DNA from 4 places in the Bacillus nitroreducens genome. Region 4 is predicted to be linked to each of the others. Evidence: predicted binding sites of a transcription regulator. Region 4 holds the regulator's gene; each other region holds the start of a gene.
What was found. Region 4 encodes Rex, which represses fermentation and respiration genes when NADH is low (regulators of the CRP and FNR family bind a similar motif). Its sites were predicted from a motif close to TTGTGAAATATTTCACAA; they were not measured.
Positions count from the first base shown of each region.

Region 1 (6,032 bases), on a different contig from region 4:
GAGAATCTCAAAAATCGTATCTTCCACCACTTTCAGCCACATGCTGTGGCAATCTTCAATGAAATTTCGACGCGAAAATACGTTTCATTTTCTTTGGTTATGTAAAACACTTCAAGCTTTCCAAATCCTGCACTAGTCTTATTGCCTGACAAGGAAAAGATAACAGACAAAAGGTGTGTACTTTCCCCACCTTGTAAAAAAAACCGGCTTGATCTTAGATAGACTCTCTGGAATGATGTAAAAAAACCACCAGAAAGTGGTTGAGTTCAAATTAACCCCCACTTACTGGTGGAATTAATGCTACTGTATCTCCTGCTTTGACAAGGTCCTCATCAACTGCATATTCCTCGTTAATAGCAAACATAATCTGTTCAAGGTTATTTATATCATGTTCATTAATAAGAGTTTGTTTCAGTTTTGAGATGGTTATTTCATCTACATGTAGAGTGATACTGTCTGTCCCCGCCATTTCCTGTAAATGGGCAAAAAATAAAACCTTAATCATTACAAATCCTCCTCTTCAGGTCGACCTGTTGGATAATGTTTCGTTTCTAATTGATCCCCAATCCACATTTCGCCGTCTTCCCAATGCTCTTTTTTCCAAATAGGGACGATTTGCTTTATCCTTTCAATGGCATACTCGTTGGCCGCATAGGAATCCTTGCGATGTGGTGTGGAGACTGCGATGACAACAGCTGCTTCTGATATATCCAACTCGCCAATCCTATGGGTAATCGCAGTCTTTGCTTCAGGCCATTTCTCTGAAATTTCTGCACCAATTTGTGCAAGTTTTTTTTCTGCCATTGGGATATATGCATCATATTTTAAATAAAGGGTTCGTTTCCCTCTGGTGAATTCGCGCACTGTACCGACAAATGTTGTTACAGCTCCTGCCTCACGTCTTATAACCTTCTTCATAACTTCTTCAACATTAATCGGTTCCTTTGTTATCCGAAATAAACGATTATTATTCATTATCTACCTCACTATTAAAAATCCAGTGTAAATATTTTTCTTCCTCGTTTATATGAAAAACTCGGAAGTTAGTTTGAATTGGAATCCAGGATATCACTGCCATGATATTTGTTAATGTATTTAGCAACTCGATATCATTTTCATTTTTAATTAGAACAATCTTTGGGTAATCTGCTGTTTTAAAGCCTTCAATTAAAATCATATCATTTTCAAAAAAAGCGTAAAGCTGGATTAGCTTCTCTAGCGTCCATCCTGTGGTCTTTGCTTCAAGCTGGAGACTTCCTCCACCTTCGACGATCGTAGCAGATGCACCAGCCTTAAAATGACGAGCAGAATCTTTTTCTTGATGAAGGTTTTCTAAACTTTTTTGATGTCCATGATGTTTAATCGTAGCAATTTTTATCCCTTGTTCGGTTCCTTTTTTTACAATTTTTTCAACTAAAGTTGTTTTCCCACTATTTTGATACCCAACAATTTGAAGAAGCGGAAACCTTATTTCCAAGGCCACATACTTCCTTCCTGGTCATCTAGATATAAAACATCTACTTCGTCCCCTTTTCCAAATCCACGTGTTCCTCCAGGTAAAACCATGAATGCATTAGCCCCAGCCAGCGAGGTAACAACATTTGATTTATCAAGACCACTTGGTGTAACGACAATATTGCCTTCAGAAAAACTGATTTTACTTCTAACAAATCTTGTAAATGGATTTGGTTTTGGAAAATCAGCATCTAGTATTGCTTTCATTTTTAATAAATATGGATTTTTCGAGAAAAATCTTGTCCTGACTACGGGTCTAACAAATAACTCGAACCCAACATAACAAGCTGAAGGATTTCCTGATAATCCAAACATCAACTTGCCATTTAACTGTGCAACGGTCGTCACACTACCAGGTCTCATCGCAATTTTATTAAATAAAACGCTCGCATCTAATTTTTCATAAATCGCTGGAAGATAATCAAAATCCCCAACCGATACTCCACCTGTCGTAATTAACATATCTACTTCATCTAAAGTTTTCTCAATGGCTTCGTAGCAAAGTTCAAATTCATCAGGTAATTTTCCGAAATATTTTGGCTCCGCCCCTACCCTTTCAATTTGTGCACTTATCATATAAGCATTACTGTTACGAATTTTCCCAGGCACAAGTTTTTCATTGACATCAAGTAACTCTGAACCAGTAGCCCAAATCCCAATGACTGGTTTTTTGGCAACTTTTACTTCATGGTAACCAAATGTTGCTAAAAGAGCTTTTACACCTGGGTTGATGAATGTTCCTTTTTCAACTAAAATGGTACCTTTTTTTGTATCTTCTCCTTGAAACGAAACATTGTCTCCTGGTTGAAATGCTCTTTTTATGGACATATACTTTTTACCATCACGCTCATATTCATTCGTTAATTCAAGCATGACAACTGCATCACATTCTACAGGCATTTGCGCACCAGTCATGATTCGAACTGCTTGAAAAGCACCTACCTTCTTCGTTGTAACAGACCCCGCTCCGATTTCATCAATTACCTCAAATTCAACAGGATTGTCCTGCCCTCCATTTGTTGAATCGATTGCTCGAATAGCAAACCCATCATATGGGGATCGATCAAAATGAGGAACATCATGATCGGCCACTAAGTCTTCCGCTAAATATCGGCCATAGCAATTTTCAATTGGCACGACTTCACTCTTAGCTTCACCTGCATATTCCATGACTCGTGATACTGCTTCTGGAACTGGTATTGGTGTTCGTCTTTCAATCATCTATTTCACTCACTTTTAATTTTTTTCAAAAAGTCTGGTGAACAGGGACACATCGAATTTCAAAATTAATTAGCTTCACGAGAGTTTTTCGTATGAACTCCAACAATCTAGCCCTCGGAGTTCATTCGACTAAAAAATACTTGGTCCTATTCATCCTTCTTTTTGCTAGTTTACTTTTACTCTTTTTTCCTATTGTAGTATATTTAATCAAAAACCACTACTTTCTTGCAGTGATTTCATTAAGTTGAATCATTCCTTCTTCAAGTTTATCATCCACAACTTTTGCGTCATTGATATGCCTAACAATTAAATCATTCGCACTATCAAATATATGTTTTGTATGGGAAATTTCGTGCATGACATCCTGTGAATACCTCTTTTGCTCATCAATGGTATCAAGAACAAAATGTACTTCCTTCTGTACAGCTTCAACAATCGTCATAATAGAATTAATTTTTTCCGTCGTAGATGTACTTACCTCCACTCCTGATTGAACAAGGATTGTACTATTTGTAGTAGATTGTAAGGATCCGTCAATCTCTTTTTGAATCGTTTTCGTGAGTGAACTAATATGATCCGTGCTAGATGCTGTACTCTCAGCTAATTTTCTTACTTCTGCAGCAACTACTGAAAATCCTTTTCCCTGCTCACCGGCCCTAGCTGCTTCAATAGAAGCATTTAGTGCCAGTAAATTGGTTTGGTCCGCAATTTCTTTAATAACCTGGACAATGTTTTCAATTTCCTTAGAACGGCTATTAAGATGGTTCATTTTTTCAGATGTATCATTTAATTGACTACCGAGTTGTTTCATAATGGATTCAACTTCTAACACTTGGCGTTTTCCATCTTTTGCTTTTTCAACCATATCCTCTGCTTCTGAAAGTAATGCTTTACCATTTTTATATAATTTTGTAGAGTTGTTAAAAGATAACTGACTTAACTCTTCAACCCTGTCAAACTTTGATTTTAATTTGGCAACCAAATCACCTAGAACATGATGTTGACCATTAACATGCTCATGTTGTTCGATTGTTGCTACAAGTTCCTCGTAAAAGTTTTTAAAAAACACCGTTGTAGTTTCTCTCTGTTGTTCTCTTTCCGCTATTAATTCTTTTATTTCTGTTTTTAGTCGTTCATTTTCTTTCACTAGACTGTTCATATATTGTCTACGAACAAACATTGATGACATCTCCTTGCAACAATCAATATTTGGCTTTATCGTACCAAACAAGAGCCATTTAAACCTGTGATATTCATCACAAACTCCTATATTTCTACATGTTTTCTTTCGAGTGTGATACGCATCACCTCATACATCCTATTAAAACGCTATGCTAATGGTAATGAAAAATTTAGGAGGTCATAAAATGGTACAAACTTTTACTGAACAACATATTATCGGAGAAATTGTAACAGAGTTTCCGAAGGCTGGAGACTTATTCAAGAAGCTTCGAATTGACTTTTGCTGTGGTGGTAATCGCCCACTAATAGATGCTATTGAAGAAAGAAATCTTTCAAAAGATGACGTTTTGACAAAATTAAACACTCTTTATCAAGAAACGAAAGAATTAAATGAGAGAACAGTGGATTGGAAAGCTGCAAGTTATTCTGAATTAATTGACCATATTATCAATAAACACCATCGTTATTTAAATGAAGAACTTCCACAACTCAGCCCATATGTAACAAAAGTATTACGAGTACATGGAGGTAATCACCCACATCTAGCGAAAGTTCATTCATTATTTAATCAGTTAAAGGTGGAACTTGAGCAGCATACAATTAAAGAGGAAGCAGACTCATTCCCTCTAATTCTTAAATTTGAAAATGAACCTACTCCAGAAAATCATGAACTCGTGAAAAAACATGTAGAAGATCTAGAAGATGATCATGACGAAGCTGGAAGATTAATTAAAGAAATACGTGATATCACAAATGATTTCCAACCACCAGTTGGAGCTTGTGGCACATACCGTCTAGTCTATCAGCGGCTTGAAGCGCTTGAATCAGATTTATTTGAGCATATACATCTAGAAAATAATATTCTGTTCCCAAGAGCAGCAGCTGGAAACTAAGAAGAGACTTATACAGATATCAATTCCAGAGAAGTATATGCAGGTCTTGTACTTTTAACCTTTGTAGGCCTTGTAGTAGCGATAAACTCAAGACGCACGATTACAGTAGTTGAGCATTTTCAATCAGATTGATCACAAAAAAAATGAGCTGATACTAACGGAGGCAGCTGAAAAACTTACGTTTTTTATAGGTGATTAAATTGATAAATCAAAAAAGACGACTAAAATTCATTTTTTGAATTAAAAGTCGTCTTTTTTATGCATATGATACCATTTCACCCTGGGTTATTACCCTAATAGTTTTAAAATCCGCTTTATATTTACCGTAAATATCGCCATGGCACCTTGTAATTCCATGCCAATTAGACCCGAGGATTTCGCTACATCATACCCGTGTCTGTGTTTTAATTCGCTATTTTTAGCTTCTATTTTATAACGCTCTTTGTACTTAGAACGCTCGACAATATCAACATCAGACAAGTCATGGATAGTCTTTAGCAATAAATATTTGAACATGCGAATAGGGTCGACAGCATTTCAACCGTTATCACGACAGTAATTTTCCTTAAGCTCTTCATATACGAAAGAGAAGTCCACAAGTTCATTAATTTTCCGTAGCATAGTTAGACGGTGGGCGCTTTGCGACTTCGGATTTAAATGATTTGTATCGTCGTGTTATCAACCGTAACAATCGTTTAATTGTTGTTTTTGAATCATTGAACCCACCCACATAGAATTGATACAACCATTATACAATGAAAAAAGGTATTATTTTCTCAAATTCAGAGAAAATAATACCTTTTTAACTAATGTTGATTGGAGCGGAAGGCACGAGACTCCTGCGGGAAAAGCGTGGCCAGGGGAGACCCCGCAGGAGCACAGCGACGAGGAGGCTCCCGGACCGCCCGCGGAAAGCGAGTGGCTGCAGCGGAAATCAACACCAATTTTAGAAAGGGACTTTTTCAGTGCCCTCTACTATCGTCAGCTCATTTTTCACGTTATCCTATCATTAAGGGCATTAGACGTTACATTCATCTTCTGCCTATTATTGTTGTTATTACCGCTAAATAATGCTTTTCCCACAAAAACCCTTCCTATAAATACAATACATATAACTATCCCTAAGATAAATAAAGCTTTTCCAAGCTGTTGCTGTTCCGATACTAAATAATTATTACATAGTCTTGCTGGTGACACTATATAGAGCCAACTCATTACAAA
Region 1 is NZ_CAXHYI020000001.1:506,515-512,546, forward strand. Features, by position in the region: gene moaD (molybdopterin converting factor subunit 1) at 272-505, opposite strand; gene ACWPVE_RS02475 (molybdenum cofactor biosynthesis protein MoaE) at 505-975, opposite strand; gene mobB (molybdopterin-guanine dinucleotide biosynthesis protein B) at 968-1,483, opposite strand; gene ACWPVE_RS02485 (molybdopterin molybdotransferase MoeA) at 1,468-2,736, opposite strand; gene ACWPVE_RS02490 (methyl-accepting chemotaxis protein) at 2,954-3,925, opposite strand; gene ric (iron-sulfur cluster repair di-iron protein) at 4,104-4,811, shown strand; partial or broken gene ACWPVE_RS02500 (transposase) at 5,100-5,267, opposite strand; partial or broken gene ACWPVE_RS02505 (transposase) at 5,241-5,432, opposite strand; partial or broken gene ACWPVE_RS02510 (hypothetical protein) at 5,435-5,509, shown strand; gene ACWPVE_RS02515 (hypothetical protein) at 5,805-6,032, opposite strand, start outside.
Region 1: a site for Rex is predicted at 3,981-3,998, ahead of ric (iron-sulfur cluster repair di-iron protein). Genes of this name have one in related genera too.

Region 2 (6,032 bases), on a different contig from region 4:
CAACTCGGGCCCACACGATGTGGGGCCTGAAGACCTGCCGCTCTAGCGTGGTGTGATTAGTCTTTTTTTCTTATATTAGGAAAAGGGACTTGTGTAATTTTATTAAACTCTGTTTGATTATTGATATTTTCGAATTCCATTCCTTGCAGATCTAGGTCTTGATCTGTTAAATATTTAACCTTGCATACTTCTAATAACTGGCTCATTTTTAAAAAATTTTTCTTCAACAATCTTTCTATTTTAGTTACCACCCTAGCATGATAGACAGCTATTAAAGGTTGCTTTCTTTCATAAATGATTGGAACAATCGCATCATAACTCAGGTCATTCGTAAAGGACATTAACTGTTTTACAAGATCGTCTGTCACAAAAGGCGTATCACATGGTATTATTACGTACCAATTTGCTTCCCCCTTTTTCATAACAGTAAACATTCCCGCTAGTGGACCACACCCTTGGAATTCAGGTACATCTTGAACAACTTGAAAAGGTGTTTGTTTTTCAAATTGTTCCTTTAAGTCAGGATGACTCACAATATAGAGGGAATCCACATTTTCTGCTAGTGCTTTAATTGCGTATTCATAAAAATATTTTTGATGAAGCTTCGCGAATGCCTTATGGCTACCAAATCTTCTAGACTGTCCCCCTGCCAAAACAATACCTGTGAATGTTGAATTAGTCATGTTGGAACCATCCTTTTACGTTTTCTCCATAGTAGCATGATTGAAACAGTCTTCCAAACAGAAACTATAGATTTCCCCTTCAGATGGACGCTTTAAGCGTATGTGACTTTGAGCCACCTTAACGAAATGTGGAAGCAGCTAGCACTCTAAACAAATTTATTCCCTACGAAAATCGCCACGTCCTCATGTCTAATCGGCACTAGCACTTCCTGTGTGTCAGAGACTCCGACATAGAGGCGCTTTTTGCCTCGTAGGAAGAGTTGAAATTTCTCAAGTTTCTTGCCGCTACAACTGGACAAGTCGCTAATCGCCCCTGTGGGGTCTAAAGTCTCACTTTTTGTGAGCAGACTTTGAAGTACTACCTAGAATTAACCTACGCACGAAGAATATATGAAGACATTTTCGAGGTGTCACCACCTAACGCTGCAATCAATAGGTTTGTTTTATTCATTAGCACCAATCTTTTAAAAAGGCTTTCTATAAAAAACAAGTGTAGGCAACTTTAAAAAGCTTTGCCTACACTTTAAATGATATCGTATTTAGTTATCAATTTTGTTTTTTACCAATGGCAACTCGCCAAATGTCTGGACCTTGTTCTAGGTATTCCCATGTGAACTCATCACCGCGTTCCATCTTAAATTGATATTGGAGTGGTCTTGGATCATGGTCATTTGTTAACTCCATGATTTCACCTGGTTTTAAGCTGTCAAATGTTCTAAAAATAGTTGGGTGTTTATCCTTCGGCGCATAATCTGGTGCATTTACTTTCGCTGCAAATCCCATATTAATTCCTCCTTAGCGTTTTATGGCTTCATGATACCCAAGTCTGAATCTAGAAGTAGTGAGTCTAATCACTATGTAGATATGTTTTTTATCATAACGCATACCCAACGAAGGAATTAGTGGAACTTGTAGCTTGCGATAAAAGACCATAGGATGTTGCGACATATTTAATGGAGACGCGTTAAACAATATTAACTTTATGTATTGATTGTGCATGAAAAAAGTCGAAGCGAATTAGAAAACTACTCCTATTTTTTGTGTCTATTTTATGAAAAATGTGTAGGATCTTCACTACCTATGATATAAATCACAGTCTAATAAAGGAAGATTGCTACACTTAATATATTAGTTATTAGAATAAGGAGTGAGTCAGATGAGACTGCCATCCATTCATGAACAATTGAATGGAGTTCCGTTGTTTCGGGAACTAACCACAGAGGAACTTCAGCCAATTGTTGACATTTCACAATCACGATTATATAAGCAAAAAATGTTTATCTTTATGCAAGACGATCCACTTGATCGTGTTTTTTTTATTCAATCTGGAAAGGTAAAGATATATAAATCAGATATGCATGGCAAGGAACAGATTGTTTCTGTACTTGAAGCAGGAGAAATGTTTCCACATGCAGGGTTCTTTCGAAAGGGTGGATTTCCAGCACATGCTGAGGTAATGGAAGATTCAAATATTATCTATACCCCTATTGATAAATTTGAAGAAATACTGCTTAAAAACCCTGAACTTTGCATTAAAATTTTTAGGGTTCTAGGTGAAAAAATAATCGACCTCCAAAATCGCCTAGAGGAACAAATTCTCTTAAATACTCAAGAACAAATTGTCATGCTCTTACTTCGTTTATGTAGAAGTAATGGAGAAAAAATTGGGAATCGATATAAACTAACCACTCATTTCACAAACCGTGAACTTGCCAATATGATCGGGACCACACGAGAATCTGTTAGTAGAACGATTTCGGTATTGAAAAAGAAACAAATTGTTGATCTGACCCCAGATGGATATTACTTATTAGATCATATGAGGCTTCACGATGAAATTTATTAAGTTCCTTTTTAAAAATAGTTCATTTTGTGATTCAAGTCACATCATTTCTCACTGAAAATGATTATCATTAAGTTATACATTTTATAAGGGGGAAATTTTAATGAGTCAAGAGGAAACCAAAGTTGTAGAAATAGATGTTCGAGAAGATCTTAAAAATAAAATTGAACCTTTTCAAAAGATAATGGAGGCTGTTAAACCTTTACAAAATGGAGATGCCTTCATTTTACATGCACCATTTAAACCAACTCCTTTGTTTCCAATTTTAAAGGCAAAAGGCTTTACAAACGAAGCAGAGCAAATTGATAAAAAACATTGGAAAGTTACCTTTATAAAAAGAGGTGCCAAAGAATGAAGCTAGATAATCGGGGTCTTGAGCCTCCTACACCAATGATGAGAACATTAAAAGCACTTGAAAATTTAGATAAAGGTGACACCTTAACCATTATCAATGATCGTCGCCCTATGTTCCTATATGAACAACTCGACGAACTTGGCTACAAACATACAACAGCATCACATCCTGATGGCGGCTTTCAAATTGACATTACAAAGTAAGGAGCTCACTAGTAAATGATGCCTCAATTATCAAATGAAACAGATATTAGGCTACCTCTGTCCTTTATTATTTTTAGTATCGTCGCCCTTATAGCTTCCCAAGTTATCCTTCTATTTAATGGACACATAGTGATAGAGGGGAATTTCCGAACGCCTGCCATCCTATCATCTGCCCATTTACTCATTCTTGGTTGGGCCTTAATGGTAACTATGGGGGCGATGTATCAGCTAGTGCCTGTAGCTTTCCTTACACCGATTTGGAATGAGAAATTTGGATTTGCTCAATTCTGGGTAACAGCAATTGGATTTGGTGGTTTTGGAATCACCCTATCATTCTCACCCACCCTTTCAATTTTCACAGGTTCTCTAGCTGTTATTGGAATTTTGCTATTTCTTTTTCAAATGTTTATGACGATGAAAAAACAGGCCAAAAAAAATATTTTAACCCTATTTGTAGGTAGTGCGTTAATCTGTTTGCTAATCACGATTACACTTGGAATATTACTAATCATAAATTTAGGAATGGGTATTTCAAATCTTGATCACCTTGTTGTCCTAAAAAGTCATATTTTATTAGGTGTTGCAGGGTGGTTTACTTTCTTAATTTTTGGCTTTTCTTATAAAATGATCCCAATGTTTTCATTATCACACGGTTTCTCAATGAAACCTGCTAAATGGATTTTTATCGTATATGCAATAGGACTTATCGTAACAATTTTTAGCTTCATCACCGAGAAAAACTTGTTTTTACAGGTTGGGATGAGTCTACTGTTTGCAGGCTTTGCGCTATTTTCTTACCATATTACCACGATCATCAAGTTGAGATTAAAGAAAAAGCTTGATCGACCTTTTATTTTTTCATTGATTGCTATTGGTTTTGGTCTAGTCGTTCACTTAGCTGGAATGATTCTTTCTATCTTGCCAAGTTATTATGAATTGTTTGGTGTCCTCATATTTCTATATATCATCTTATGGATTGCATGTAGCATCCTTGGATATTTATATAAAATTATTCCTTTTTTATGGTGGACACATAAATACAGTAAGCTTATTGGAAAGAGGGATGTACCTACTTTAAAACAGATGATTGATGAAAAAATGGCAATTCCTATTTATACGGGGCTTGTTGGAGGTTGTCTTGTTGTCATTCTCTCCATTGCAACAGGTTATTTGCTTATCTTTTCAATCGGCCAAAGCTTCGTTGTTGCTTCTACCTTCTTTTTCAGCTACAGCATTATAAAAGTACTTTTCAAATAAGGGGAGAATGATAATGGAATTAAAAGATAAAATTCTCGATCAGTTAAAACAAGTAATTGACCCTGAACTCAATATTAATGTTGTCGATTTAGGACTTATATATGGTATTGAAATTAAAGAAAATAATAATGTGTATATTGAGATGACGTTAACAACTCCAGGTTGCCCGCTCCATGACAGTATTACAAGCGGAGTTAAACATTCCGTTGCTTATCTTGAAGAAGTGAATGAGGTCGAGGTATTAATGGTTTGGCATCCCGCCTGGTCTCCTGAACGTATGTCAGAAGATGCAAAAAAACAATTAAGCGGATATTAAGGCATTGAATTTCACATTCTCCGCATGTTTCGTTATACTTAAGAAAAGTAAAAGGCGCCTCAATTTCAGTTAAAAATATGCACGTCCTGTGCAAAATGCTCGAATCCAGCCGTCCTGGCATTGGGGACAAGTATTAAACAAGCGTGACCGAAGGTGTTATTACCTTCTGAAGTGATTGAGTTACGTCTCGAGCCGATGGCGCCTGAAACTAGACACCATTAAAGTAAGCTATTTCTCGAAAGGAGAGTTATTAAATGGATGAAGCATTAAAAGAAAATATGTTGGGTGCTCTTGAACAAGTGATTGATCCTGAATTGGGGATTGATATTGTAAACCTAGGCCTTGTATATGATGTAGATATGAATGATGAGAATGTCGCCCAAGTTACCATGACTTTAACATCAATGGGTTGTCCGCTCGCAGGTACAATTGCAATGGACGTTAAACGAGTTCTAACTGAATTACCAGAAGTAAAAGATGTAGATGTAAACATTGTTTGGAATCCACCATGGAACAAAGATATGATGAGCCGTTACGCAAAAATTGCATTAGGAATTAGATAAGCTCCCAAAGAACGTGTCATGTGTGACACGTTCTTTGCTTTTATAAATGCTTTTTAAACCAGTCTACTGAGGCAAGTAAGCCCTCTCTACTCACTTTATGATCCATTGTTGTATCAACAATAAAGGTTAAGTTTTGCTCATTGTCTTTGTAGAGTGGCAATAACTCTTTATAAAAATCATATGTGTATTGGAATGGTACGACCTTGTCTTTTTCGCCATGCCAAAATAATAGTGGTCTTCCATTTAACTTTTCTGGTTGAAAGGTTAGATCATATTTCCTTAATTCCGAATACAATTCTTCCAATTCTTTATCATTAAGAGGAATTTCAATATCATGTTTTTTCATTTCTTCAATTTGACCACGACAAAATTCTTCATAATACGGGCTTCCCATTAAACTTACAGCTGTTTTGATCCAAGGGTATTGAGTCAGTGCACCTAATGTGACTATTCCTCCCATTGAAGTCCCAGCAACACCAATTCTTGTCTCATCGATAAGTCCTTCTTTATTCAACTCGTCTTTGATGACAGCAAGTTCCTTAATTTCATTCATCACAATGTCCCAGAATTTAAAATTCATTTCAAGTTCTTCAAGGCCCTTATCGCGTTCACCATGATAATCAGCCTCTGGTAAAACCACTCGGAAACCTTCTTCGGCATATAAATACGCATAATGAAGATTGTGTTCTTTCGCACTTCCAAAGCCGTGAATAAACACGATCAGTGGTAATTTTTCATCTTTCGCTTGTTTTTTTACAATATGTAATAATGGAATATCCGCATACTTCTTTTTTTCAACAATAATCATTTTG
Region 2 is NZ_CAXHYI020000001.1:519,307-525,338, forward strand. Features, by position in the region: gene ACWPVE_RS02555 (molybdenum cofactor guanylyltransferase) at 57-683, opposite strand; gene ACWPVE_RS02560 (DUF2249 domain-containing protein) at 1,230-1,466, opposite strand; gene ACWPVE_RS02565 (Crp/Fnr family transcriptional regulator) at 1,840-2,529, shown strand; gene ACWPVE_RS02570 (DUF2249 domain-containing protein) at 2,630-2,881, shown strand; gene ACWPVE_RS02575 (DUF2249 domain-containing protein) at 2,878-3,084, shown strand; gene ACWPVE_RS02580 (hypothetical protein) at 3,100-4,341, shown strand; gene ACWPVE_RS02585 (metal-sulfur cluster assembly factor) at 4,355-4,657, shown strand; gene ACWPVE_RS02590 (metal-sulfur cluster assembly factor) at 4,912-5,220, shown strand; gene yjfP (esterase) at 5,261-6,028, opposite strand.
Region 2: a site for Rex is predicted at 2,554-2,571, ahead of ACWPVE_RS02570 (DUF2249 domain-containing protein). Genes of this name have one in related genera too.

Region 3 (5,295 bases), on a different contig from region 4:
AAAATTTCTTTCTAATACAGGACAAACATCTCCACAGGTTGTATACATAAATGTAAAGAGCGCATATTTCCCCTCTAAATCTTGTAAACTGAAGGTGTTTTCCCATGAATCAATTAATGTAGCAGAAGGGAGCTTCGGCTGCTCCCTTTCTAGGTCAATAATTCTTGCCTTCTCTGCTGTAAAAGCACGTAATCCATCCGTACCTAGCCAAAGCAATGAAATACTTACAACTAATGCAAATAGGATACCGACACCTTTACGCAACATGGTGATCTGATCCTATCTTATCTTGGTACTTAAAGTCCATTGATCTTGAATAGTTCCAAAAACGGATGATAAATGTCAAGACAGCTAGAACGATAAAAATACCAAAGATTGCCCCCATACGGTCATATGAAACCCACTCTTGGAAGTGTTCGGCCCATCTTCTTGGTGCTCCTACTTTTCCTGAATATAGGAATGATCCACATAATCCTATGAAGAACATGATGTATACCCAAAAACTAATCGGATCAACTGATGATTCTTTCTCTTTTCCATTCACTTTAATTAAGTAATACATAAACCCAAATAACATTGCTGTTGCTCCTAATCCCATATACATATGGAAATGTCCTGGAACCCATTTTGTATTATGCATTACATGATTAACGACGATCGTTGCATCAATAATGGCTGGAACAACACCTATTACCCACCCAAACATAGATAGAAACATAAAAGATGAGGCAATGTCCCACTTAATTCCAGAACGATATACAATCATTAGTGCTCCATATGCTGTGACAACTAGTACTGGTAATCCATTTGCATATGATAACACCTGTCCAATTATGATCATCCATTTTGGCATGGCAAAGTCCATTAATAAATGATGGGTATAGATTGTAATCGTAAACAAAGTTGAACAGTTCCAGGCAATCAAGAATGGTCGATTGGCTTTCCATGGACGATTTGTATATGTTGCTAAGATTTCATAAACCGCTATAACACCCATATAAATAATTGAGTTAGCAAAAATGTGACCAAACGCGTATGTTAGGTTCTTGGCAAGCATTGGATCAATCATGATTGATGGTATAAACAGATTAATAAGGTTCATAATGAGAACCGTTGCTCCTGCAATTAATGCAGTAGTATTTACAATCGCAACCATTGTACTCGCCACGACCGCCGCTGGAGGACCATAACCTTTTTCCTTACCAAATACAATTGACCAGCCCAAGCCTCCACCTAAACTTCCATATTGTTTAATAATTCCTCGAGCTACATCCAAATTTAGTAATAAAAATCCTATTCCGAGTATGAGCATACCACCTAAATACAGGGCTGCTCCAGTCATTGACCAGCCACCAGCAGAAATGGCAGGTAGGGGGTATAAGAAGGTCCATGCTCCTGCAAAATCAAATACAAAGATACCTACTAATACCATTACGACTCCGATAATGAAGGTGATAAGATTAGTTATTAGAATTATTTTGCTTAATTGAACATATTTACTAAGGAAATACCACATAACAGCAACAGCAGATAATGCAGCCGCACCAATCATACCTGTTCCGTGGACAGTCATGATTTCATAAAAGAAGCCAGGGTCTATATCCATCATTTTTCCTTGTGCAAGAAGCATCAAAACCCCAAATACCATCATGAATAAAATAATTAGACTACCTGTTAATAAATACATAGCTATTGTTTTATTTTTTGAGGTATTTGACCCCCGAATAGTAGTAGACATGTTACCTCCTCCTTCTTAATTTGTAACAACTATTTCACCAATCATGAGATGGTGAGCAATTCCACAGTATTCCATACATAAAATTTGATACGTGCCAGGCTCCGTGAACGTATAAAAAACAGTGTTTGTATATTCTGGCATCGCCTGAGTTTGTGCAACTAAGTTCATATCTTTGTCATAGATACCAAAGCCATGGTTTACATCTGAACTTGTAATGTCAAATTCGATTGGTTCACCAACTTTGAATTCAGTCTGACTCATATTCCAGCCAAATTGGAACGCTTCCACATCAACGATGACAGGATTTTCACCTTGCCCATAGACTGGCCTTTCAAAAGGAAGATCTTGAAGTGTACAGTATGTTGCAGTCCCAAAAACAACTAGTAAAATAATGAAATACAACGTTCTAAAGCGGTACCATTTTTTTTGAATGCCGTCATACTCTTTTCGTTTAGTTGTCTTTAATACGACGGTAATAAAAATGACGGTGATTAACGTCATTAAAATAATGGAAAGATACCAAGCTGCTGTTTGGTACAAAAGAACCCCCTCCTCATTTTTCTTTTCAGCAAAATTGTCACATATTGACTGTACATAATCTGTTAAGTTTGTCACAAAATGGTTTAAAACCAAAAAAAGACACATTCTTGTCAAGAATGCATCTTTCTTAAACTTGCTATTTAATTAGATACGTAGCTGCTAGCATTAAAAAAGAAATGAAGACCGTTGTAACAACCCAGAGCCAGGCTAATTCCATATTGCCACTATCGATTGCCACATAGATTGCCGTAGGTAGTGTTTGTGTTTTACCTGGAATGTTTCCAGCAAACATTAGGGTTGCTCCAAATTCACCAAGAGCTCTGGTAAAACTTAAGATAAAGCCTGTTATAATCGACTTTATGGATAACGGAATGGATATAAATAAAAACAGGTTCATTTCACTTGCGCCATCTGTTCTTGCAGCATCCTCAATATCTGGATTCACTGATTGGAATCCAGTTTTTACGGATTGATACATGAGCGGAAATGCTACAACGGTTGAAGCAATAACCGCTGCCCACCACGTAAACATGATTGGTTGACCTGTTATTTTTTCAATAAATGATCCGATGACACTATTTCTCCCAAAGATCACAATTAATAAAAAACCCACTACGGACGGAGGTAAGACAAGTGGTAGCATCAAGACTGTTTCAAGAAAGAGTTTCCCTTTAAATTGCTTATGCGCCATCCACTTCCCTGCGACCAAACCAAGAAGTAAGACAATGAATCCTGCCGTTATTGCTATAGACAATGATAGTTTTATAGGTGACCAAAATGTGTATTCCATCATATAAACCTCAATTGTTAGAAAATGTTCAAAATTATGCAATCCCTATTCTGATAAAGGTCTTGCACCCATCATGTAATAAGTGTGATTAATTATACACCTACTATTATAGTAACATTATATTATTCCTTTAGAAGCAATTATAGCATCTCCAAAGGAAGGTGGTAACGATGAGTCGCATAACATTAGAAAAGCCAACGCTCTCAAATGAATTAACAGAACTATTACAATCAGCTGATCACGTCATACATATGGAAAAGGGACAATATCTATTCCGTGAAGGAATGAAGGCTTCAGAGCTCTATCTCATTCTGTCAGGCCGTTTAAAAGTAAGCAAAGGGACAGCCGATGGGAATGAACTATCCTTACGAATCTGCAGTCAAAATGAAATTGTTGGGGAGTTAACATTGTTTACAGACGAACCGAAGTATTTATTTGATTGCAGAATATTAGAAGATAGTGAGATTGCAGTCATTCAAAAAGATGAATTAGAAAGGAAACTCTTTGAAAATACTTCCTTGGCATTTGAATTCATGAAATGGATGAGTGACCATTTTCGAAAAACACAAACAAAATTTAGAGACCTCGTTTTACTTGGCAAAAAAGGGGCAATGTATTCAACGTTAATTAGAATGACCAATAGTTATGGGATTCAAAAGGAAAATGGTGTCTTTATTGACCTACATTTAACGAATCAAGAGCTTGCTAATTTTTGCGCAACAACAAGGGAAAGTGTAAACCGTATGCTACATGAGCTAAGGGTTAAAGGGATCATCACCGTCTCGAGAGGCTATATTACCATTCATGATTTAGCTTACATAAAAAATGAAATACAATGTGAAGAGTGTCCTGCAAAATATTGTAGTATTGAATAACCATAAAAAGCGAAAAGACCCATAGATTCCTGGGTCTTCTCGTTTGTCTAGTTCCAGACGCCGTCAGCTTGAGGTCATAAGCTAATCGTAGATACAATAAAAATGAGAGGGTAAAGTGTCTCAATTTTAGTTTAAGGCCATACATTCTGTGCATGGAGTTCGAATCCTAACCATACTGGATTCAAAAACAGCACAAGAAAAAGCTTGCTAACAGGATTCTTTGCCTTCAGATTGTGTTTTCTTTTTTGCGAAGGGCTTTTGGAATATATACACAGAATGGCTCGCTCTCCATGTAATCCCCTGTCATAGCATAAGCTCGAGAACGCGATCCACCACATACATGTCTAAATTCACAAACGCCACATTTTCCTTTATATTTATCTGGATTACGCAAATCTTTAAAAATTGGGGATTCACGATAAATTTCAGCCAAGGGAGTTTCCCTTACATTTCCTGCTATTACTGGTAACAAGCCACTTGGATATACATCCCCTGTATGAGAAATAAACACGAATCCATTGCCATCGTTTACACCTTGAGGTGCTCTTCCAAGTCCATCGATTTTCCCTGTCTTACCTTGCATGAGTGCATCTTCATAGCGAATTTGTTGTTCTGTATCTTTTGTCTCACGCATCTTAGACTGGATTACCACACGTCGATAGTGCTGTGCAGCTGTTGTTTTAATATCAAATTTTACCCGTTTACTTAAATCATATAACCAGCGAAACACCTTTTCGTGTTCTACAGGTGAGATCATATCTGTTTCCTTACCTCTTCCTGTAGGAACTAAGAAAAACACACTCCACAATACACAATCAAGGTCCTCCACTAATTTTGCCATATCATCTAATGCATGAACATTATATCTTGAAATAACCGTATTTATCTGAATAGGAATTTCAAGCTCATGTAAATACTGAATAGCTTTCATGGTTAAGTCAAAAGAACCATTTGTTCCACGGAAGTGGTCATGAATTTCAGCAGTCGGACCATCCAAACTGAACGCCCAACGTGCTAATCCGACTTCTTTTGCTTTCTGAATAGCTTCTTTCGTAACATTAGGAGTTGCACTTGGTGTCATTGAGACGCGCACACCTTTTTGAATAGCATAATCTGCGATATCATACACATCGGGGCGCATTAATGGATCCCCGCCCGTAAACACAAGCATGGGATTATTCATTTCGTATATTTGGTCAATTAAATTTTTTCCTTCTTCAAAGGAAAGCTCTCGGGGATCTCTTTTATACTGTGCTTCCGCACGACAATGTAGACACTTCAATTGACAAGCTCTTGTAAGCTCCCATATTACAATAAATGGATCCTGATTATAATCTCTTTCAAACATGAGG
Region 3 is NZ_CAXHYI020000001.1:513,304-518,598, forward strand. Features, by position in the region: gene ACWPVE_RS02520 (SCO family protein) at 1-267, opposite strand, end outside; gene ACWPVE_RS02525 (cbb3-type cytochrome c oxidase subunit I) at 257-1,738, opposite strand; gene ACWPVE_RS02530 (cytochrome C oxidase subunit II) at 1,754-2,278, opposite strand; gene modB (molybdate ABC transporter permease subunit) at 2,415-3,068, opposite strand; gene ACWPVE_RS02540 (Crp/Fnr family transcriptional regulator) at 3,239-3,943, shown strand; gene ACWPVE_RS02545 (TIGR04053 family radical SAM/SPASM domain-containing protein) at 4,170-5,291, opposite strand.
Region 3: a site for Rex is predicted at 2,338-2,355, ahead of ACWPVE_RS02530 (cytochrome C oxidase subunit II). Genes of this name have one in related genera too.

Region 4 (6,032 bases):
CCCATTCCTCCATTAACTTTTCTAATTTTGCTGTGGATTTCTCATTTTCATCATTGATTTTCTGAACTTCTTCATGGTTTTGATAGACTTCAGGGTCACAGAGAAGTCGCTCATTTTCTTCTATTTTTTCCTCGATTGTAGATATTTCAAGTTCAATTTCTTCAATTCTACGCTTTCGTTGGCGTTCTTGCCTTTTTAATTCTTTTTCCTGTTCATATGAAGTTTTTTCTTGAATGACTTCTCGTTTGTCGGTCTTTTTATCCTCCGCTTCAAGTCGAGCAAGTTCTTCCAATTCGAACTTCTTTTCAAGATAATAGTCATAATCACCAAGGTATTCAGTCAGGCCATCTCTGGATAACTCAAATACCTTTGTTGCAATGCGGTTTATAAAATATCGATCATGGGATACAAACAAAATGGTCCCGGGATAATCAATAAGTGCATTCTCGAGAACTTCCTTACTATCTAGGTCTAAATGGTTTGTAGGCTCATCCAAGATTAGAAAGTTTGACTTTTCCATCATCAACTTTGCCAGTGCAAGTCTTGCTTTCTCTCCACCACTTAATGTAGAGACGGTTTTTAACACATCATCCCCTGAAAATAGGAAATTTCCAAGAACCGTTCGAATTTCTTTTTCAGGTTTAAGTGGATACTCATCCCATAATTCATTTAAAACCCGTTTGTTTGAGGTTAGGTCTGCTTGTTGCTGGTCATAGTAGCCGATTGTCACATGAGAACCGAAACGAATCGTACCATCGACATGATCAAGTTTATCAGTAATCGCTTTTAATAATGTTGATTTTCCAATACCGTTTGGTCCGACTAGAGCTATGCTGTCCCCACGAAAAATATTAAAATGGATATCTTTTACGATAGGTTTCCCTTTTTCGTAGGAAACGGAAATATCTTTCGCGCTAAGTACATCATTTCCACTTTGTCTTTCAATTTCAAATCGGAAGGAAGCTGATTTTTCATCTCCTTGTGGCTTGTCCATAAGTTCCATTTTTTCAAGTTGTTTACGTCTACTTTGAGCACGCTTCGTTGTCGAGGCTCTAACTAGGTTTTTAGCAATAAAGTCTTTTAGTTTTTCGACTTCATCTTGTTGCTTTTCATATTTTTTCAGTTCAAGCTCATAGTTTTCAGCTTTGAGTTTTAAGTAGTTACTATAGTTTCCGACATATCGAGTGCTTGTATGTCGTGATATCTCATAGACTTGATTGACCACTTTATCAAGGAAGTAACGATCATGAGACACGATTAACAGTGCGCCAGGATATCCTTGAAGATATTGTTCTAGCCAAGTTAGGGTGTTAATATCAAGGTGGTTAGTGGGCTCGTCAAGAATTAATAAATCTGGTTTTGATAGTAATAGTTTACAAAGAGCAAGACGTGTCTTTTGACCACCACTTAAGCTAGAAATTTTCGTTTGGTAGTCTTCTTCTGTAAAATTAAAACCATGTAAAATGGATCGAATATCAGCTTCGTATTGATAGCCGCCCATTTCTTTAAAGTTAACTTGAAGCTGATCATATTCCTCTAGCAATTTTTGATAATCGATTGGATTTTCAAATAGAGAAGGATCTCCCATTTTTACTTCAAGGGTTCTAATGTCTTTTTCAAGCTTTTGTAAGGGTGCAAATACGGTTAGCATTTCCTCCCAGATGGTGAGTGTTGATTCAAGTCCAGTATCTTGAGCGAGATAATCGATTGTGACACTTTTAGGCTTAATAATCTCGCCGCCATCATGAGACATCTGACCTGCTATAATTTTTAAAAGTGTTGATTTTCCAGCGCCGTTTCGACCAACAATAGCAATTCGGTCACGTGTTTGTACTTCTAACTTTATATTCGATAAAATAAGATCAGCAGCAAAATATTTTTTGAGCTGATTTACTTGTAGTAAAATCATACTATTTCACCTCTTGTTTCTACCAACAGTGTATCTTATATTATCGTAAGAGAGCAACTGCAATGATAATGTTCACACACGTTTCGCAGACAGATGTGGTAAAATAGTGTATAGTTTATGGGAGGGTCGATAGATGTCAGCATTTACCCATTTTAATGAGCAGGGTCGAGCTAAGATGGTCGACATTACGGAGAAGTCAGATACAGTCCGTACAGCTATTGCAAAATCTAGTATAACTGTAAATAAAATGATTTATGAGCAAATCGTAAATAATGAGATTAGCAAGGGTGATGTTCTTGCAGTATCACAGGTTGCAGGGATTATGGCAGCCAAAAAGACGTCAGATCTCATTCCGATGTGCCATCCATTGGCATTGAAGGGCGTCGATATTTCATTCAGTTGGACAGTAGGAGACGAATATATTCTTCATATTACGGTTGAAGTAAAGACAAAGGGTAGCACGGGAGTAGAAATGGAAGCACTTACGGCTGCTTCTGTCTGCGCTTTAACAGTTTATGATATGTGTAAAGCAGTTGATAAAGGGATGGTCATTGGACCAACCTACCTAGCAGAAAAAACTGGTGGAAAGAATGGAGATTTCAAAAGGGAATTTAAAGGCTAGTAGTGGGGGAATATACACATGAATCTGGAACAATCAAAAATACCACAAGCAACTGCCAAAAGGCTACCACTTTATTATCGGTTTCTGAAAAACTTGCATGCGTCGGGGAAGCAAAGGGTGTCATCTGCAGAACTGAGTGAAGCGGTAAAGGTCGATTCTGCTACGATTAGGCGCGATTTTTCCTATTTTGGAGCGCTAGGAAAAAAAGGGTATGGCTATAATGTTAATTACTTATTATCCTTTTTTAGTAAAACGCTCGATCAGGATGAATTAACAAAAGTTGCACTAATTGGTGTAGGAAATTTAGGCACAGCATTTTTGAATTATAATTTTTCGAAGAATAATAATACAAAAATTGAGCTTGCGTTTGATGTGGATTATAATAAGGTAGGAAATAGTGTTGGTGGAGTCAAGGTACACCATTTAGATGATCTTGAAAAAGTATTGCCTGATGATGTAACAGTAGCGATCCTAACAGTACCTGTCGGCGCTGCCCAGGCGATTACGGATCGTCTTGTCGTTAAAGGCATAAAAGGTATCTTGAATTTTACACCAGCAAGAATCAATGTCCCTGAACATATTCGAGTTCATCATATTGATTTAGCTGTTGAGCTACAAGCACTTGTTTACTTTTTAAAGCATTATTCAAATGAGGAATAGAAACTTTTATTTGTGGGGAGGTGACTTACGATGGGAAGTCTCGGTTTCGGTAGTATCTTTTTAATTGTGGTTGCAGCATTACTCATTTTTGGACCTAAGAAGTTACCTGAGCTTGGAAAAGCAGCGGGGAATACTTTGCGTGAATTTAAAAACGCGACAAAAGGTTTAGCTGATGATGACGATGATGATGTTAAGAAGAAAGAATCTCATGATGTGAAGTAATGATAGGATGAGTCATATGAACGAAAAAGAAATGTCCGTCTACGATCATATTGGTGAGCTACGAAAACGACTGATTTATGTAGTCGTTTTCTTCTTCATAGTTGCATTAGGGAGCTTTTTTCTCGCCGAGCCTGTAATTGTTTATTTGCAAAACGCGGAAGAAGCGAAAGAGCTAACGATGAATGCTTTCCGTATGACAGATCCGATTAAAATTTATATGCAATTTGCGTTTATTATAGCGTTAGTTATCTCGTCGCCTTTTTTACTTTATCAACTTTGGGCATTTATTAGTCCAGGTTTGTATGAGAAGGAACGGAAGGTAACACTAAGTTATATTCCAATCTCTGTTTTTTTATTTTTAGTAGGAATCTCATTCTCTTATTTTATTTTGTTTCCGTTTGTTGTGAACTTTATGTCCAGATTAGCGGTACGACTTGATATTAATCAAGTGATAGGAATTAATGAATACTTTCAATTTCTGTTACAGCTTACCTTACCGTTCGGATTTTTGTTTCAGCTGCCAGTAATTGTGATGTTTTTAACAAGACTGGGAATTGTAACACCAATGTTTCTTTCTAAAATACGGAAGTATGCGTATTTTATACTTTTAGTCATCGGAGGGTTAATTACACCTCCCGAGTTAATCTCGCATTTAATGGTCACTGTACCGTTATTCGGACTATATGAAATTAGTATAATCGTATCAAGAAGTGCATATAGGAAAGCTTTGAAAGCGGAAATGATGGCTGCTAATAGTATGGAATAAAAAAGAAAAGCGGAAGTGCCTTGCTCAGCCCCGACAAGCATAAGAAAATCTGTCGAGAAGGTTGTGCTTTGACCTTCATGACAGATTGGCTAGACCCAGTGGGGCTAGGCGCTGTAGTTAGACAATAAAAAATAACCTCCGTTGTGAGGTTATTTTTTTGTGACTTTTTTTATTTTACTATGTAGGGAAAACATTCGGATGGCCATACCGAAGTCAAAGGTTGCAAACAGGACGAGAAAAATGGTGGAAAAGTTCCAGATTGTCTCCGTTGCAAAGCCAATCGCAAAATAAGTAAAAAGTGTTCCCATTAACGCGTAAAAGATGCCCATCGCAAAAGGTGAAGTTCTTCGCATATACTAAAAGCCTCCAATAAATGTTTGTTGCAGTTTCTCGGCTTGCTTCATAATCCTTTCTATATCATCAGCAAAAATCGTCTGAACAGCAACGACAAATGTATTCATCGCAACATGTGCAAAAATTGGTACAATGATCCGCTTAGTTTGTACATAAAGGAATGCAAAGGTGAAGCCCATCGCTGTATAAATAAGGATATGAGTAAAATCCATATGTACAGCAGCAAAAATTAAGGAACTAATTAAGCCCGATATGAAAAAGTTGAACTTTTTATATAATGATCCAAAAATAATTTGTCTAAAAATAATCTCTTCAAGTATTGGACCAATAATGGATACGACAATCACAAGTAGTGGAAGAGATTTCACAAGGGCCATAATTTCTTGCGTATTTTCTGAGCCTGGCTCAATTCCAAACAGGTGAATTTCGATGTTAGCCGCTAAAATTTGTGAAGTCATGGCCATAAATACACCTGCAATTGCCCACCCGATTGCTTCACCCTTAGAAGAACGTTCAAGGTTTTGATGTCTTTCCCTTATATCTTGTCGCAATAAAAATAAAACAATAGGGAGCGCTGCAACAAAACTAATAATTGTCCATGTCGCAATAATTGTGTTTTTAGCTTTGTCTGGATCCAAATCATCTCCAACGCCAAGAAACAAGAGAAGTGGGATCCCAAGAATTCCAGAAAACTGCATAATGATGTACGTTAAAATGACATACCAATATCTAATTTTCATGTAAATCTCCTTTTAACTAGGTGGAATATTTATCTATTATATCGATTTATTTGTCCACCATCTGATTGTAACATATATTCATCTTTATCCATTAGTATAATGCAAATCCAATATTTCATAGAAAAAAACGAAATAATTTTGTATAAAAGGTTTATTTTTCCTGATTGTGAGATACGATAGGTAGGTGGATGGTTTAGCATTTTTATGGAATGAAATTTTTTAAAAATTTCTTTATCAAATACTTGCAAAAAAAGTAGAGATTATTTAATATAATAATTGTGTTAGCACTCAGGTGATATGAGTGCTAATAATAAGACGAATCCATATTTAAATTATCTGAGGAGGTTGTTTGACTTGTTAAAGCCATTAGGTGATCGCGTTATTATTGAACTAGTTGAATCAGAAGAAAAAACTGCAAGCGGAATCGTATTACCGGATTCTGCAAAGGAAAAACCTCAAGAAGGTAAAGTTGTTGCTGTAGGTACTGGTCGTGTACTAGACAGTGGCGAAAAAGTAGCTCTAGAGGTTGCTGTTGGTGATCGAATTATCTTCTCAAAATATGCTGGTACTGAAGTGAAATACGAAGGTACTGAATACTTAATTTTACGTGAAAGCGACATTTTAGCTGTTATCGGTTAATAGAAAGCATGTCATATATCATAGAATTCTAATCTTTTGAGGAGGGCTTAAGAAATGGCAAAAGATATTAAATTTAGTGAAGACGCTCGTCGCGCAATGCTTCGTGGTGTTGATGCATTA
Region 4 is NZ_CAXHYI020000003.1:763,447-769,478, reverse strand. Features, by position in the region: gene ACWPVE_RS07530 (ABC-F family ATP-binding cassette domain-containing protein) at 1-1,909, opposite strand, end outside; gene moaC (cyclic pyranopterin monophosphate synthase MoaC) at 2,043-2,531, shown strand; gene ACWPVE_RS07520 (redox-sensing transcriptional repressor Rex) at 2,550-3,191, shown strand; gene ACWPVE_RS07515 (twin-arginine translocase TatA/TatE family subunit) at 3,222-3,413, shown strand; gene tatC (twin-arginine translocase subunit TatC) at 3,430-4,179, shown strand; gene ACWPVE_RS07505 (YdiK family protein) at 4,329-4,532, opposite strand; gene ACWPVE_RS07500 (CPBP family intramembrane glutamic endopeptidase) at 4,536-5,273, opposite strand; gene groES (co-chaperone GroES) at 5,628-5,912, shown strand; gene groL (chaperonin GroEL) at 5,967-6,032, shown strand, end outside.